Regions from separate parts of the Streptomyces sp. NPDC020747 genome, predicted to be linked through region 1. Evidence: riboswitches for the same ligand, from Rfam matches in the RefSeq annotation. Region 1 holds a riboswitch; each other region holds the start of a gene.
What was found. A riboswitch is a leader RNA that binds a small molecule or an ion and turns the genes downstream of it on or off. The one in region 1 is predicted to bind cyclic di-AMP.

Region 1 (4,698 bases):
GCGGGCCGGGGCGCCGGTCTTGATCTGGCCGCAGTTCACCGCGACGGCGAGGTCGGCGATCGTGACGTCCTCGGTCTCGCCGGAGCGGTGGGACATCATGCACTTGAAGCCGTTGCGCTGGGCCATCTCGACGGCGTCCAGCGTCTCGGTCAGCGAGCCGATCTGGTTGACCTTGACGAGCAGGGCGTTGGCGGAGCCCTCCTCGATGCCGCGGGCGAGGCGCTCGGGGTTGGTGACGAAGAGGTCGTCGCCGACGATCTGGACCTTGTCGCCGAGCTTCTCGGTGATGACGTTCCAGCCGGCCCAGTCGTCCTCGTACAGCGGGTCCTCGATGGAGACGAGCGGGTAGGCCGCGACGAGCTCCTCGTAGTACTCCGTCATCTCGGCGGCGGAGCGCTCCTTGCCCTCGAAGAGGTACTTGCCGTCCTTGTAGAACTCGGAGGCGGCGACGTCGAGCGCGAGGGCGACCTGCTGGCCGGGAACGTAACCGGCCTCCTTGATCGCGTCGAGGATCAGGTCCAGGGCCTCGCGGTTGGAGCCGAGGTTCGGGGCGAAGCCGCCCTCGTCGCCGAGGCCGGTGGACAGGCCGCGGCTCTTCAGGACCTTCTTGAGGGTGTGGTAGACCTCGGCGCCCCAGCGCACGGCCTCGGAGAAGGACTCCGCGCCGATCGGGGCGATCATGAACTCCTGGATGTCGACGTTGGAGTCGGCGTGCGACCCACCGTTGAGGATGTTCATCATCGGGACCGGCAGCAGGTGCGCGTTCGGTCCGCCCAGGTAGCGGAAGAGGGGGAGGTCGGACGCCTCGGACGCGGCGTGGGCGACGGCGAGCGAGACGCCGAGGATGGCGTTGGCGCCGAGCGAGCCCTTGTTGTCGGTGGCGTCCAGGTCGATCATCGCCTGGTCGATGAGGCGCTGCTCGGTGGCGTCGTAGCCGACGAGCTCCGGGCCGAGCTGCTCGATGACGGCGAGGACGGCCTTCTCGACACCCTTGCCGAGGTAACGGTTGGGGTCTCCGTCACGGAGCTCAACAGCCTCGAAGGCACCGGTGGAGGCGCCGGACGGAACGGCGGCACGACCCGTGCTGCCGTCGTCGAGGCCGACCTCGACCTCGACGGTGGGGTTGCCTCGCGAGTCGAGGATTTCCCGGGCTACGACGACGTCGATGGACGGCACGAGCATCTCCTTCTGGGATGTGACGCAAGCTGTTCCGGGCCGAAGGCCCGGTTGGGCGCGACCTGTGGTGGCCCCGCAGCATGAGCCTAACCGGCTGCCGCGGTTCGGCCAGCCCTCGACCGCCTCATGGACAGAACCGAGAGTAAATTGTTTCCGAACGGAACAAAGCGAGAGGGAGGCGCGCGGGAAGTACAAGGGGAGCGCGGGAACGAAAAAAGCCCCGCCCCGGTGCGTACGGGGGAACACGCACCGGAGCGGGGAGCCCGTGGGGGACGGGGGGGTGCCCTCACGAGGCCTCCACTATGGGGGACACGGATGTGAGGGCGCTGTGGTTCAGCCGCGATTCGAATATGGACCGGAGATCCGGCCGAGGCTGAGCGGCCAGGGCCTCGGCCTGGACATGTCGTCCGGGCGATCGAAGTGGGGGTCGCGGCCGACGGGGGTCAGCTGAGGTGCAGCTGCTGGCCCGGGAAGATGAAGTCGGCGTCGTCGACGATGTCGTCGTTCAGCTTGTACAGCTTCTGCCAGCCGCCCTTGACGTTCTCCTTCTCGGCGATCTCGCTGAGGGTGTCACCCTTGACGACCTTGTACTCGCCGTCGCCCTTCTCGACCTTCTTGCCGGTCGGGGTCTCGACGGTCTTCTTCGCGGTCGAGCGCTCCTGGGAACGCGAGGCGCGCTCCTCGGAGGACTTGGTGCTCTGCTGCTGCTGAGACTGCGAGGTGCTCTGGCCGGAGTTGCCCGAGTTCGAGGAGCCGGAGCCCGAGGGAGCCGGGGCGCCACCGGTCGAGGCGCCGGACAGGCCCACGCCACAGCTCGGCCAGGCGCCCTTGCCCTGGCCCGCGAGGACCTTCTCAGCGACGGCTATCTGCTGGGACTTGGAGGCCTGGTTGGCCGTGGAGGCGTACGCCGAGCCGCCGTACGCGGCCCAGGTGGAGGCCGAGAACTGCAGGCCGCCGTAGTAGCCGTTGCCGGTGTTGATCGACCAGTTGCCGCCGGACTCGCACTGGGCGACGGCGTCCCACTCGGAAGCGGTGGCGGCGGAGGCTCCCGTGGCGCCCATCAGCGGGACGGCGACGGCCGCGGTGGTGACACCGGCGAGCGTGGCGATACGGGTGGCCTTGGACGGGCGGCGGTGCTTGCCCTTGCCGGAAAACAGCATGAAGTGATCCCCTCACCGACGCCTGCGAGGTGAGCTGTCGGGTTCGGGCCGAGTGAGTTGCCCGGCCACGTGACACTGCTGTCACGCGGCTTAACCCCAAGCCGTACCTGGCCTCGACGACCGGGTCCGGCACTTACCTTGGGTCCCCCGCTCCTGCCTACGGCGCTTGACGCGACGACTGTTCCCGTACGGCCGTTGGCAGGATTCGGCGTTGCGACCGTCGGGGCTCACCAGTGGCGAGCGGTCACGACCGTAGACACGCGATCCGCCGAATTTCAAAGACGATCAAGGTCTTGAGATCCATGTCTCACTTTCGCCAAATCGGACATTCAGCGCGAACTGCCGCTGTTTTTAGCCCGATTCGACGCCTTGATGACCACATGGCACACCGCGCGGACCGCTACTTGTCCGCCGTCTGCAGGCCTTCCACGTCGAGGCTCTGACCGGGGATGATGAAGTCCGGGTCGTCGCCGACGGCTTCCTTGTTCTCGGCGTAGAGCGCCCGCCATCCGCCCTTGACGCCAAGGGAGTCGGCGATCCCCCAGAGACTGTCTCCGGAACGGACGGCGTACGAGCCCTCGGCGGCGACGCGCGACTCGCTGTCGCTGCGCGAGGCATGCCGTCCGACGGAGTCGTCCGCACGGGAGTCGGTGGCGCCTTCGTCGGCGCTGCCGCCGCGGTGACGGCCGGAGCCGCTGTCTTCCGCGCCGGCGCTCTCGCTCGCCTCGGCCGAAGGCTCGCCGCTCTGGGACGACTTGTCCGGGTCATCACTCTTCGCGGTGGCGTCCGCGGAGGAGCTGTCGGAATCCTGTGAGTCCGCGCTGTCGCCACTGCCGGTGGACGACTTGGGCGAGTCGGACGAACCGGATGAATCAGATGAACCAGACGTGTCGGAGTTCGTCCCGTTGCCGCTGTCCCCCATACCCAAGCCGGACAACGGAGTGGAGGATTCCTCCGCGACTCCCGTGTCGGCGTCGGCCGAGTCGGAGTTCTGCGTCAGGCCCGCGACGAGTCCGCAGGTCGCCCAGGCGCTCGTGCCCTGCTTCGCGAGGATCTTCTCGGCGACGGCTATCTGCTGCGAGCGGCTGGCCTGGTCGGCGCTCGGCGCGTAGTCGAGGCCGCCGTTGTCCTCCCAGGTCTCCTGGGTCATCTGGAGGCCGCCGTAGTACCCGTTGCCGGAGTTCGCGCTCCAGGAGCCGCCGCTCTCGCACTCCGCGACCGCGTCCCAGGTGGTACCGCTGGCGGCGCTCGCGCCGGTCGCGCCGAGCAGAGGAATCGCGATGGCCGACCCGGTCACGCCCGCCGCGACGAGGAGAGCCGGAGCCTGACGGGGGCGACGGTGACGACCGTTCCCGGAGAGCATGCGGTTGCCTTTCGCGTGACAGCAAGGACTGCGCACAGCGCACAGCCGATGACTGCGCTTGTGACTTCTGCGACAGGCGGGACCGGTCGCATTGATGGGTGAACGTATAGGCAGTCGAACTCTTGTCACAAGTCGATGCAGCGCAGATCACGTGAAGATCACAAAGTTGACGGAGTCTCATGTTCCGTCGACCCCGTCTGCTAGTCAGCCGCTAGTCCGTACGCACCTTCACCGAAGGGGCGAACTCCACCGGAAGCGTGCGCAATCCCCTCATGATGAGACCCCCACGCCACCGCAAATCGGCGGAATCGCCCACGAGTTGCAGGTCGGGGAGCCGGGTGAGAAGCGTGGCCAGCGCGGTCTGGCCCTCCAGCCGGGCCAGTGGTGCGCCGAGGCAGTAGTGGATGCCGTGGCCGTAACCGAGGTGCTGGTTGTCGCGGCGGGAGAGGTCGAGGGTGTCGGGCTCGGCGAACCGGGCGGGGTCGCGGTCTGCGGCGGCGAGCACGACGAGTACGGGGTCGCCGGCGGCGATGTCCTGCCCGCCGATGCTCAGCGGCTCGGTGGCGAACCGCCAGGTGGCCAGCTCCACCGGCCCGTCGTAGCGGAGCAGTTCCTCGACACCGGTCGCGAGAAGGTCCGTACGGCCCGCCGCGAGGGAGTCCTGGAGCCGCTGCCGCTGCTCGGGGTGGGTGAGCAGGGCGTACGTGCCGTTGCCGATCAGGTTCACGGTCGTCTCGAACCCGGCGAACAGGAGGATGAAGGCCATGGCGGCGGCCTCGTTCTCGGTGAGGTGCTCGCCGTGGTCGGAGGCCCGGATGAGACCGGAGAGGAGATCCTCGCCCGGGGCGGCCAGCTCCGTCAGCTCCTCGCGCTTGCGGTGGATGAGCTCGGCGAGATAGCCGCGCATCTTCTTCACGGACCGGGCGACACCCCCGCGCGGCCCTCCCCCGTGCCGGATCATCATCCCGGCCCAGTCCCGGAAGTCGTCCTGGTCCTCGC
Region 2 (4,698 bases), on a different contig from region 1:
CGTGCCTGTTCGGATCTGTGAGGGTTTGATGTTGGAGATCGGCGAAGACGGTCGTACGTGGCTTCTTTCGGGCCCTGCGAGCAGCTATGCCCTGCGGCTCGGCGAGGACGACGCGCTGCTGCATCTGCACTGGGGCCCGCGTATCGCGCTCGCCGACGCCGAGGCACTCGCCGCAGGCCCGGGACCGGAGTACTGGGCCTTCGAGGCCACCCTCGACGGACACGAGGAGTACCCGGTGGAGGGCGGCCCCCGGTTCGTACGGCCCGCCCTGTCCGTGCGTACGGACGAGCGGCGCGGCACCGAATGGCGCTTCGAGACGTACGAGGCCGACGGTGACGAGCTGCGGCTGCGGTTCTCCGACTCCGGGCTCGGGATCACGCTGCACTACCGGATGCGGGCCGGGACCGACGTCGTCGAGCGATGGGTGTCCCTCGCCAACGAGGGGCCCGCCCTGGAGGTGCTGCGCGCCGACTCCGCGGCCTGGACGCTGCCGCACCGCGACACCTGGCGGCTGTCCCAGCTGCACGGGCGGTGGGCGGCCGAGTCCCGGCTCGTACGCTCCGAACTCACCTACGGTGAGAAGGTCATCGGCAGCCGCCGCGGGCACACCTCGCACCAGCACCTGCCCTGGGTCGCGCTGGACGCCGACGGAGCGGCCACCGAGGAGCGGGGCGAGGTCTACGGATGCGCCCTGGCCTGGTCGGGCACGTGGCGGATCGCCGTGGCCCAGCTCCCGGACACGCGCGTGCAGATCACCGGCGGCGTCGGGTACGACGACTCGGGGCTGCTGCGGCTGGAGCCGGGGGAGAGCTTCGTCACACCCGTCTTCGCGGGGCTGTGGAGCGACGGCGGATTCGGCGGCGCGAGCCGTGCCTGGCACGCCTACCAGCGCGCGTACGTGATCCCGGACGCGGACGAGCACCGGCCGGTGCTCTACAACTCCTGGGAGGCCACGGAGTTCGACATCTCCGAGGAGCAGCAGGGGGCGCTGGCGCGGCGGGCCGCCGCGATGGGGGTCGAGCTGTTCGTGGTCGACGACGGCTGGTTCGGGGCGCGCACCAGCGACCGGGCCGGGCTCGGCGACTGGACGCCCAACCCCGACCGCTTCCCGGCCGGCCTCAAGCCCCTCGCCGACGAGGTGCACGCGCTGGGGATGCAGTTCGGGATCTGGGTCGAGCCCGAGATGGTCAACGCGGACAGCGAGCTGTACCGCGCGCACCCCGACTGGGTGCAGTTCCAACCGGGACGAAAGAGGACGGAGCTGCGCAGTCAGCTCGTTCTGAACCTCGCCCGTGAGGACGTCCAGGAGTACCTCTGGGAGAAGCTCGACACGCTGCTCTCCAGTGCGCCGATCGACTATGTGAAGTGGGACTTCAACCGCTGCTTCACCGACGCGGGGTGGCCCGGCGAGGCCTACCCGCAGCGGCTCTGGGTGGACCATGTGCACGCCCTGTACCGCCTCCTGGACCGGCTGCGGGCGGCTCACCCGGGTGTCGCCTTCGAGTCCTGCTCGGGCGGCGGCGGCCGTATCGACCTCGGGATCATGGCGCGTACGGACCAGGTGTGGACCTCGGACAACACCGACCCGCTCGACCGGCTCGCCATCCAGCACGGCTTCAGCCAGGTGCATCCCGCGCGGGCCATGGCCGCCTGGGTCACCGACAGTCCGAACGTCCAGCTCAACGGCCGCGTCAGCTCGTTGCGCTTCCGCTTCGTGAGCGCGATGGCCGGAGTGCTCGGCGTCGGCGGCGACCTGACCCGGTGGAGCGACGAGGAGCTGGCCGAGGCGCGGACGTGGGTGGAGCTCTACAAGGAGATCCGGCCCGTCGTGCAGGGCGGGGACCTTCACCGGCTGCGGGCGCCGGAGGGTGGCCTGAGCGCAGTCCAGTACTCGCGCGACGGTGACGTCGTCGTCCTCGCCTGGCTGCAGGCCCAGCACTACGGCGAGCCGGTCGCTCCGGTGCGGCTGAGCGGACTAGACCCGGCGGCGGCGTACGAATGCCTCGAAACGGGCGAAGTCCACCGAGGTGCGGTGCTGTTGCATCACGGGTTGCGGACGGGGCTGCACGGTGACCTTGATGCGGCAGTTCTCCGGCTGCGTCGCATCTGACTGTTGTGTCCGTAATGGAGCCTAAGTTCCAACTCGCTCTGGGATAAAGGCTGCTGGGGCGGTGTCCAGTGAGCAGCGTCATATTCGTGACGGTCCGCTGTCGCCATGTTCACGTAATTCAGCTGCGTTTTCAGGGATTTAACAAACGGGGAGGATCCCTGATTTACGCAGGGTGACCGTCATTTCGGTCAGGGATCAAGAGAACGGGGCACACAGGAAACCCCAGAGGTTGTTCCTGCGTCTTCATGTCGCTTACGTTCGCCACCAATCCGGACGGACGCCCAATCCTGCCGCCGCCCGGAATCCGCTCACCCACCCGTACACGGCAGGAGCGGGGGACCCACAGGTAGAACGCCTGTTCCGGTCTCCGGAACGGCTAGGGGTTAAGTCGTGCGCAAACACGGCCGGGCATCTCCAGCTCGCACCCGACAGCTCACCTCGCAGGCGCCGGAGAGGAATTCGCCATGCCCGCGAAGGGTAAGCACCGCCGTCCCAAGTCCCAGCGTTTCACCCGCTCCATAGCCGTCGCAGGAACCGGCGGCGCGGCGCTCGCCCTTCCGCTGCTCGGTGCGACCGGAGCGTATGCCGCGACTCCGCAGTCCGCCGCGGATTCCGTGGCGAGCGCCTCCAATGTCGCGAACCAGGCAGCCGAATCGGCGCCTGCCGCCGCCGACAAGAAGGCCGAGGCGAAGAAGGCCGCGGCCAAGACCTATTCCGTGCGTGCGGGCGACTCCCTGTCGAAGATCGCCGACACGCAGGACGTCAGCGGTGGCTGGAAGAAGCTGTACGAGGACAACCGCAAGGTGATCGGCGGCGACCCGGCGCTCATCCACCCGGGCCTGAAGCTGGCGATCGGCAAGGCCGCCGCCACTTCGAGCTCCGACTCCGGCGCCTCCAAGGCCACCCAGTCCTCCGCGAAGAAGGCCGCGGCCCCGAAGGCCGCCGCCGCTCCCAAGGCTGCCGCCGAGGCCAGTGCCGCCGGCTTCACGCTGCCGGTCGCGGGCGCGGGCGTCGGCACCCCGTACAAGATGTCGGGCAGCATGTGGTCCAGCGGGTACCACACCGGTGTCGACTTCGTGGTCCCGACCGGCACGTCCCTCAAGTCCGTCGGCGCGGGCACGGTCGTCTCGGCCGGCTGGGGCGGCGCGTACGGCAACCAGGTCGTCATCCAGCTCGCCGACGGCCACTACGCCCAGTACGCCCACCTGTCCTCCCTCTCCGTCTCGGCCGGGCAGGCCGTGACCGAGGGCCAGCAGGTCGGCCTCTCCGGCGCGACGGGCAACGTCACCGGCCCGCACCTGCACTTCGAGATCCGCACCACCCCGGACTACGGCTCGGACGTGGACCCGCTGGCGTACCTGCGTGGCAAGGGCGTCTCCGTCTGACCCCACGCCAGGCACGCCCCGCGCGGCGTACCGCTCCGAGCTAGTCTCCGAAGGCCGGACCCTGTGATCCCCGGGGTCCGGTCTTCGGTGTTGTGGTTCTGTGGCATGGCCGGGCGATGTGTCGACAGGGGTGCGGAAGCCGGGACACAGTGATCTCGGCAAGCGCTTTCTGCGCGCCTTCGATGCCATGGAGGTCTTCATGACGACCACACGCAGAGCGTTCGGAGCCCTGGCTGCCGGTGCCGCACTCGCGGCGCTCGTTCCCGCGCGGACGGCGGGCGCGGCGGCCCGGCACCGGCCGGGGCGGCACCGTCCGGCGGAGAACCGTCCGGGGAGGCTCATCGCCCGCGACGACTTCCGGCACGGTCTAGGTCAGTGGGCGACGGAGCTGCAGGACGGCGGCAGCGTCACCGCGTCCCGGGGTGTCCTGGAGATAGACGTGCCGAGCGGCGCGACGGTCTGGTTCAGGCGAGAACTCAAGGGGCCGTACGTCCTGGAGTACACGGCCACGCCGGTCTCCGAGGGCGGCGCCAACGACCGGGTCTCGGACCTCAACAACTTCTGGAACGCCACGGACGTCCGCTCCCCGGAGGACCTCTTCGCCACGCACCGGGGCGGCGCGCTCGACGAGTACGACCACCTCACGACGTACTACGCCGGATACGGCGCCAACACCAACACCACGACCAGGCTGCGCCGTTACGTCGGTCAGGCGGGTGTGCGGCCGCTCGTCCTCGACTACACCGAGCCTCTGCTCACGGCGAACGAACCCAACCGGGTCCGGATCGTCTCGAACGGCTCGACGGTCCAGTGGTGGAACAAGGGGCGACTCGTCCTCGACTTCGTGGACCAAGAGCCCTACACGAGCGGGCACTTCGCGTTCCGGACCGTGTGGAGTCACTTCAGGATCACGGACCTCAGGGTGCGGGAGCTGCGACAACGTCCTTGATCGAGCCCCTTATTCCGGGATTGACCAACACTTGACGAGTGGCTTATCTCACCGCGCGTCAACCCCTTCCTACGGTCGCGTAGCTCACACCCGAAGGTGAATCATGGCCCGATGTGGCAGACGATTCGAAGAATGACAACAGATCAGTGATCGGGTCGTACGTGGCGGTGGGGGACAGCTTCACCGAGGGCGTCGGCGACCTTGGCCCGGACGGGGCGTTCGTCGGCTGGGCGGACCGGTTCGCGGTGCTTCTC
Region 3 (4,698 bases), on a different contig from region 1:
TCCTGTACGCGGCCCGGGCGACGGCTCCGGCACCGGTGGCACCGCAGTGGCAGGGCGGCTACGGCTACCCGGCCCCGACGCCGTACACGTACAACCCGTACCGCTCCTGAGAAACGCACCCCCGACCTCAGCCGGAAGCAGCGGTCAGCCTCCCCGACTCCCCCTCCGTGAGGTCAAGTCCGGCCACCCCCAGCAACGCCGGAAGCTGCTCAACCGTACGAGCGCTGGCGATAGGGGCAACGACGGTCGGCCGGGACGCGAGCCAGGCCAGAGCCACGGTGGCGGCCTCGACCCCACGTTCCCGCGCGACCTCGTCGAGCGCGGCCAGCACCCGCGGCCCCCGCTCCGACTCCAGATGCGCACCCGCGGACCCGGCCCGCGCGCTGTCGACCACGGCACCCGCCCGGTACTTGCCGGTGAGGAAGCCCGAGGCGAGCGAGGAGTAGGGGACGACGGCCAGACCTGCCCGGGAGGCGACGTCCCTCAACGGGCCCTCGTACGAGTCGCGGGAGACGAGGTTGTACCGGGGCTGCAGCGCGACGTACCGCGCGAGGCCCTCGCGGTCGGAGAGGTCGAGGGACTCCTGGAGCCGCTCGGGAGAGAGGTTGGACGCGGCGATCGCGCGCACCTTGCCGGCGCGGACGAGCTCGTCCAGGGCCGTGATGATCTCCTCGACCGGCACGGACGGATCGTCGAAGTGGGTGTAGTACAGGTCGATGTGGTCCGTCTTCAGCCGCCGCAGTGACGCGTCGGCCGCGGCCTTGATGTTCGCCCCGGACAACCCCTTGTACCGGGGGTGCGCGCCGACCTTGGTGGCGACGACGACGTCGGCGCGGTTGCGGCGCGCGGCGAGCCAGTCGCCCAGGACGGTCTCCGACTCACCGCCCTCGTTGCCCGGCGCCCAGGCCGAGTAGGTGTCGGCGGTGTCGACGAAGTTCCCGCCCGCGGCGGTGTAGGCGTCGAGTACGGCGAAGGACTGCGCCTGGTCGGCGGTCCAGCCGAAGACGTTGCCACCGAGCGAGAGCGGGAAGACATCGAGGTCGGACGAACCCAGCCTGCGGAGAGAACTCATGGATGGGTCAACAGCCGTACCGGACGACTGTATTCCACACCCAGCCCCCTCAGGCCCGCCCTACGGAGTGAGCCCCTTGCCCCGCAGCCACGCCATCGGGTCGATGCCGTCGCCGCCGCTGGTGTGGACCTCCAGGTGGAGGTGCGCCCCGGTGACGTTGCCGGTCGCGCCCACGCGGCCGATGATGTCGCCGGTGCTCACCTTCTGCCCGACGCTGACGCCGATCGACGACTGGTGCGCGTACCAGAGCTCCGTACCGTCGTCGAGCGTGAGGACCGTGCGGTAGCCGTACGAGCCGTTCCAGCCGGCCTCGGTGATCGTGCCGCTGTGAACGGCCTTGATCGGGGTACCCGTGGGAGCGGCGAAGTCCAGACCCGTGTGCTGACCGGACGACCACAGCGCACCGGACTGCCCGAAGGTGGAGGTGATCGTGTACGAGGAGGTGGGCAGCGTGAACTGCTTGGCGAGCTCGGCGAGGCGCGCGGCCTCGGCCTTCTCCTTGGCCGCCTGGTCCGCCTTCTTCTCGGCGGCGGCGACCTTGGCCTCGGCGGCGTCCCGCTCCTTGGCGGCCAGCGTGGCGGCCTTCTTCGCGGCGGCGGCCTCGGCGGCCTCCTGGGCCTCGCGGTCCACCTGGTCCTGCTGCTCCTCGGCCTGGAGCATGATGCGGGCGCGCAGGGCCTCGCCCGCGTCCGAGTTGCCCTGCTCGGCGTCGGCGGTGGTGAGGCCGACGGCGGTGATCGGGGTGCTGGATCCCTCGGGGGCGTCGTCGTCCGAGAACGGCGAGCCGACGTTCGGCAGGTCGGGGATCGAGATCGACACCGGCGGCTTGCCGGTCTGCGCGGTGGCCATGCCACCCGCGCCGACGGCGGCTATGACACCGACGCCCAGAACGGTCGAGCTACGGGCGAGTCCGCCGCCGCCGCGCTGCTTGGCGACGCGGTGCCGGCCGCGGACGGGAAGGACGGTCTCCGCGCTGGGATTCCAGACCTCCCACGTCTCCTCGTCCTTACGGGCGCCGTAGGCGAAGGTGTCGGGCTTCTTGTCACCCGAGGACTCACCCGTCAACTCATTCGGCACGAACGAGGGTGTGGGGGCAGGCCGGTTGGACGCCACGTAGGCGCACTCCTTTCCTTCCTTCTCGCCTACCGGGTTAGCTGACGGGTTCGGAGCAGGAAGGTCTCCTACGCGCGTCAACCGCGGTGCGCTACACCGCGAAGACGAGCGATTCACCCCAAGTGGTGGTTCCCCGGTTCCCTTGCGGGATTCGGCGCGTGCGCACGGAGCCGACTCTTGTGACGGCTGGGACTACCGCGCTGCGTTATCGAACGTTAATAGACCCGGGCACCGGATTCCAAGCCGTTCCTGATGATCGTTACGGCTCTTGGCCTGGACTTACGGGTCATGAGCGGAGTAAATCGGGCGAGTTGATCGACATTCAGGAGCGGGAGCCCTGTTGATGGTGCGTCAGTTGTTGAGCAGAGGGATTCCGTTCGACTACCAACGGTGATAGAGGCCGCCGCAAGAGCGACGCATCTCACGATCATCGCGCCCTCACGACCGCCGTGCCCTCACGCCCGCCGCACCGCGAGCAGTGCCATGTCGTCCGTGGCCCCGCCTCCGGTGTGCAGCAGGACGTCGTCGAGTACCGCGGCGAGCAACGCGTCGGGCCCGGGAAAGACCCGCCCGGACAACCGCCGGGCCGGATCGTAGAAGACGCCCCGCCGGTCCCGCGCCTCGGACAGCCCGTCCGTGTGGAAGAGCAGCATGGCCCCGCCCGGGAACTCCTCCTGCTGCGCCCGGTCGGGCCAGGTCCCCAGCGCCCCCGTCCCGAGCGGCAGCGCGGGCTCGGCCGCGGCGAGCGTACGTACCTCTCCGTCGCCGTACAGCAGCAGGGGCCCGGGGTGGCCGCGGTTCACGAGGCGTACGACCGGGGTGCCGTGCGGGATCTCGGCGAGCACGGCGGTGGTGAAGTCCTCGAAGGCCGCGACGATGTCGCGCCGGACGCCCTCGCGCGCGAGCGCCCGCTCCAGCCGCTGGGCGACCGCCTCCAGGCTCGCCTCCTGCTCGGCGGCCTCACGGAAGGCACCGATGAGCACGGCGACGACGGAGACCGCCCCCATGCCCTTGCCCCGTACGTCGCCCACGAGGAGCCGTACGCCGTGCGGGGTGTCCTGCACGGCGTACAGGTCGCCCCCGATGAACGCGCCCTCCTGCGCCGCCTCGTACCGTGCCGCGATATCGAGGCCGCCGATCCGCGCCGCGGGTTCGGGCAGTACGGCCCACTGGGCGGCCTCCGCGATCTCGCGGGCGGTGGCGAGGCGCGCGTCGCCCCGGTGCACGAGCCGGTTGATGCCCACGGCGAGGACGGCGGCCGTGGCCACGGTGAGGACCTCGGTGACCGCGCTCACGTCGAAGGCGAACCTGAGATGTACGACGGCCATGGCCGCGGTCGCCGCGATTCCCGTCCACACGGTGGCGCCGAGCGAGAACAGGGGTGCCGCGATGAGCACCGCGGCCGTGAAGAAGGGAGCCGCGGTGAAGTCCTGCGGGGTGAGGAGGTCGTAGCAGACACCCGCGACGATCAGCAGCGCCGGCAACGCGCGGACGAGGGTGCTCGGATACGAGGCGGTCCTCTCCACGGGCTCGACGCGCACCGGTTCCTGCTTCTGCTCCGGTCCCTGCTCCTCCACCTGTCCAGGCTTCCGGGAGCGGGGGCGGCGGGCGAGCGGACGAGGACCGGGCGGGTGAAGACACCCTGGGGACACCCGAGTCGAGATATCCGGGGAAACACCTGAGGCCGGAATCCTTGATCGGATTCCGGCCTCAGGCCTTCAGTAGCGGGGACAGGATTTGAACCTGCGACCTCTGGGTTATGAGCCCAGCGAGCTACCGAGCTGCTCCACCCCGCGTCGTTAAGACCACTGTACGCCATCCGCGGGACCCAAAGCACACGCGTTAACTTCGCCCGCGCTTCACCGGGTGGTTTGGTACGAAACATGCCGGTCGGCGGTACGGGCCGACAGTGCGGGTCGGCCCTGCGCATCGGCCGTACCGACGGGAAACGGGCCGGTCGGGCCAGGTCAGGTCAGGTCAGGTCGGGTCAGGTGACGGTTGGGTGCCTTCGCGTCGGCCTCGTACTCCGGGAGCACCAGGACGTCGGCGCCGGCCGCGGCCAGCAGCCCGCTCCCGTCCGCGCCCGCCACGAAGGTGTCCGGCTCCCGCCAGGCGGTCACGACCCTGCGTACGCCCGCGTCGAGGATCAGCCGGGCGCAGGGCGCGGGCCGTGACGCGCGGCGGGCGCACGGCTCCAGGCTGCTGTAGACGGTGGCGGTCGCGAGCCGCGGATCACCCGGCCCGATCTTGGCGAGGGCGGCCTCCTCGGCGTGCGAGACGGGGTCGGACTCGCGGGAGTACCCGCGGGCCAGCTCCGTACCGTCGGCCGCGACGACGACCGCGCCGACGCTGAACGCGGTCCGCGAGGGCGGACACTCGGCGGCCAGTTCGCAGGCGAGCGCCAGCCACCGGTGGTCGGCGGCGGAGGGTACGGGCCCGGTGCCGGGCGCGGTGGGGACGTACCGCATGAGGACGACGTCCCCCACGGGCCGCGTCTCGACCAGCCGCAGCCG

Region 2: another riboswitch for cyclic di-AMP. It lies ahead of ACH4YP_RS02430 (peptidoglycan DD-metalloendopeptidase family protein); the one in region 1 lies ahead of ACH4YP_RS05250 (transglycosylase family protein).
Region 3: another riboswitch for cyclic di-AMP. It lies ahead of ACH4YP_RS09155 (M23 family metallopeptidase); the one in region 1 lies ahead of ACH4YP_RS05250 (transglycosylase family protein).

What each region holds. Positions count from the first base shown of each region.
Region 1 is NZ_JBIRTJ010000002.1:26,293-30,990, reverse strand. Features, by position in the region: gene eno (phosphopyruvate hydratase) at 1-1,176, opposite strand, end outside; gene ACH4YP_RS05250 (transglycosylase family protein) at 1,620-2,336, opposite strand; cyclic di-AMP (ydaO/yuaA leader) riboswitch at 2,341-2,511, opposite strand; gene ACH4YP_RS05245 (transglycosylase family protein) at 2,737-3,699, opposite strand; gene ACH4YP_RS05240 (cytochrome P450) at 3,911-4,698, opposite strand, start outside.
Region 2 is NZ_JBIRTJ010000001.1:592,222-596,919, reverse strand. Features, by position in the region: gene ACH4YP_RS02435 (alpha-galactosidase) at 29-2,110, shown strand; cyclic di-AMP (ydaO/yuaA leader) riboswitch at 2,406-2,570, shown strand; gene ACH4YP_RS02430 (peptidoglycan DD-metalloendopeptidase family protein) at 2,575-3,495, shown strand; gene ACH4YP_RS02425 (DUF6250 domain-containing protein) at 3,695-4,444, shown strand; gene ACH4YP_RS02420 (SGNH/GDSL hydrolase family protein) at 4,591-4,698, shown strand, end outside.
Region 3 is NZ_JBIRTJ010000003.1:22,116-26,813, forward strand. Features, by position in the region: gene ACH4YP_RS09145 (PrsW family intramembrane metalloprotease) at 1-110, shown strand, start outside; gene ACH4YP_RS09150 (aldo/keto reductase) at 128-1,072, opposite strand; gene ACH4YP_RS09155 (M23 family metallopeptidase) at 1,133-2,185, opposite strand; cyclic di-AMP (ydaO/yuaA leader) riboswitch at 2,197-2,352, opposite strand; gene ACH4YP_RS09160 (PP2C family protein-serine/threonine phosphatase) at 2,641-3,762, opposite strand; tRNA gene ACH4YP_RS09165 (tRNA-Met) at 3,908-3,981, opposite strand; gene ACH4YP_RS09170 (dihydrofolate reductase family protein) at 4,153-4,698, opposite strand, start outside.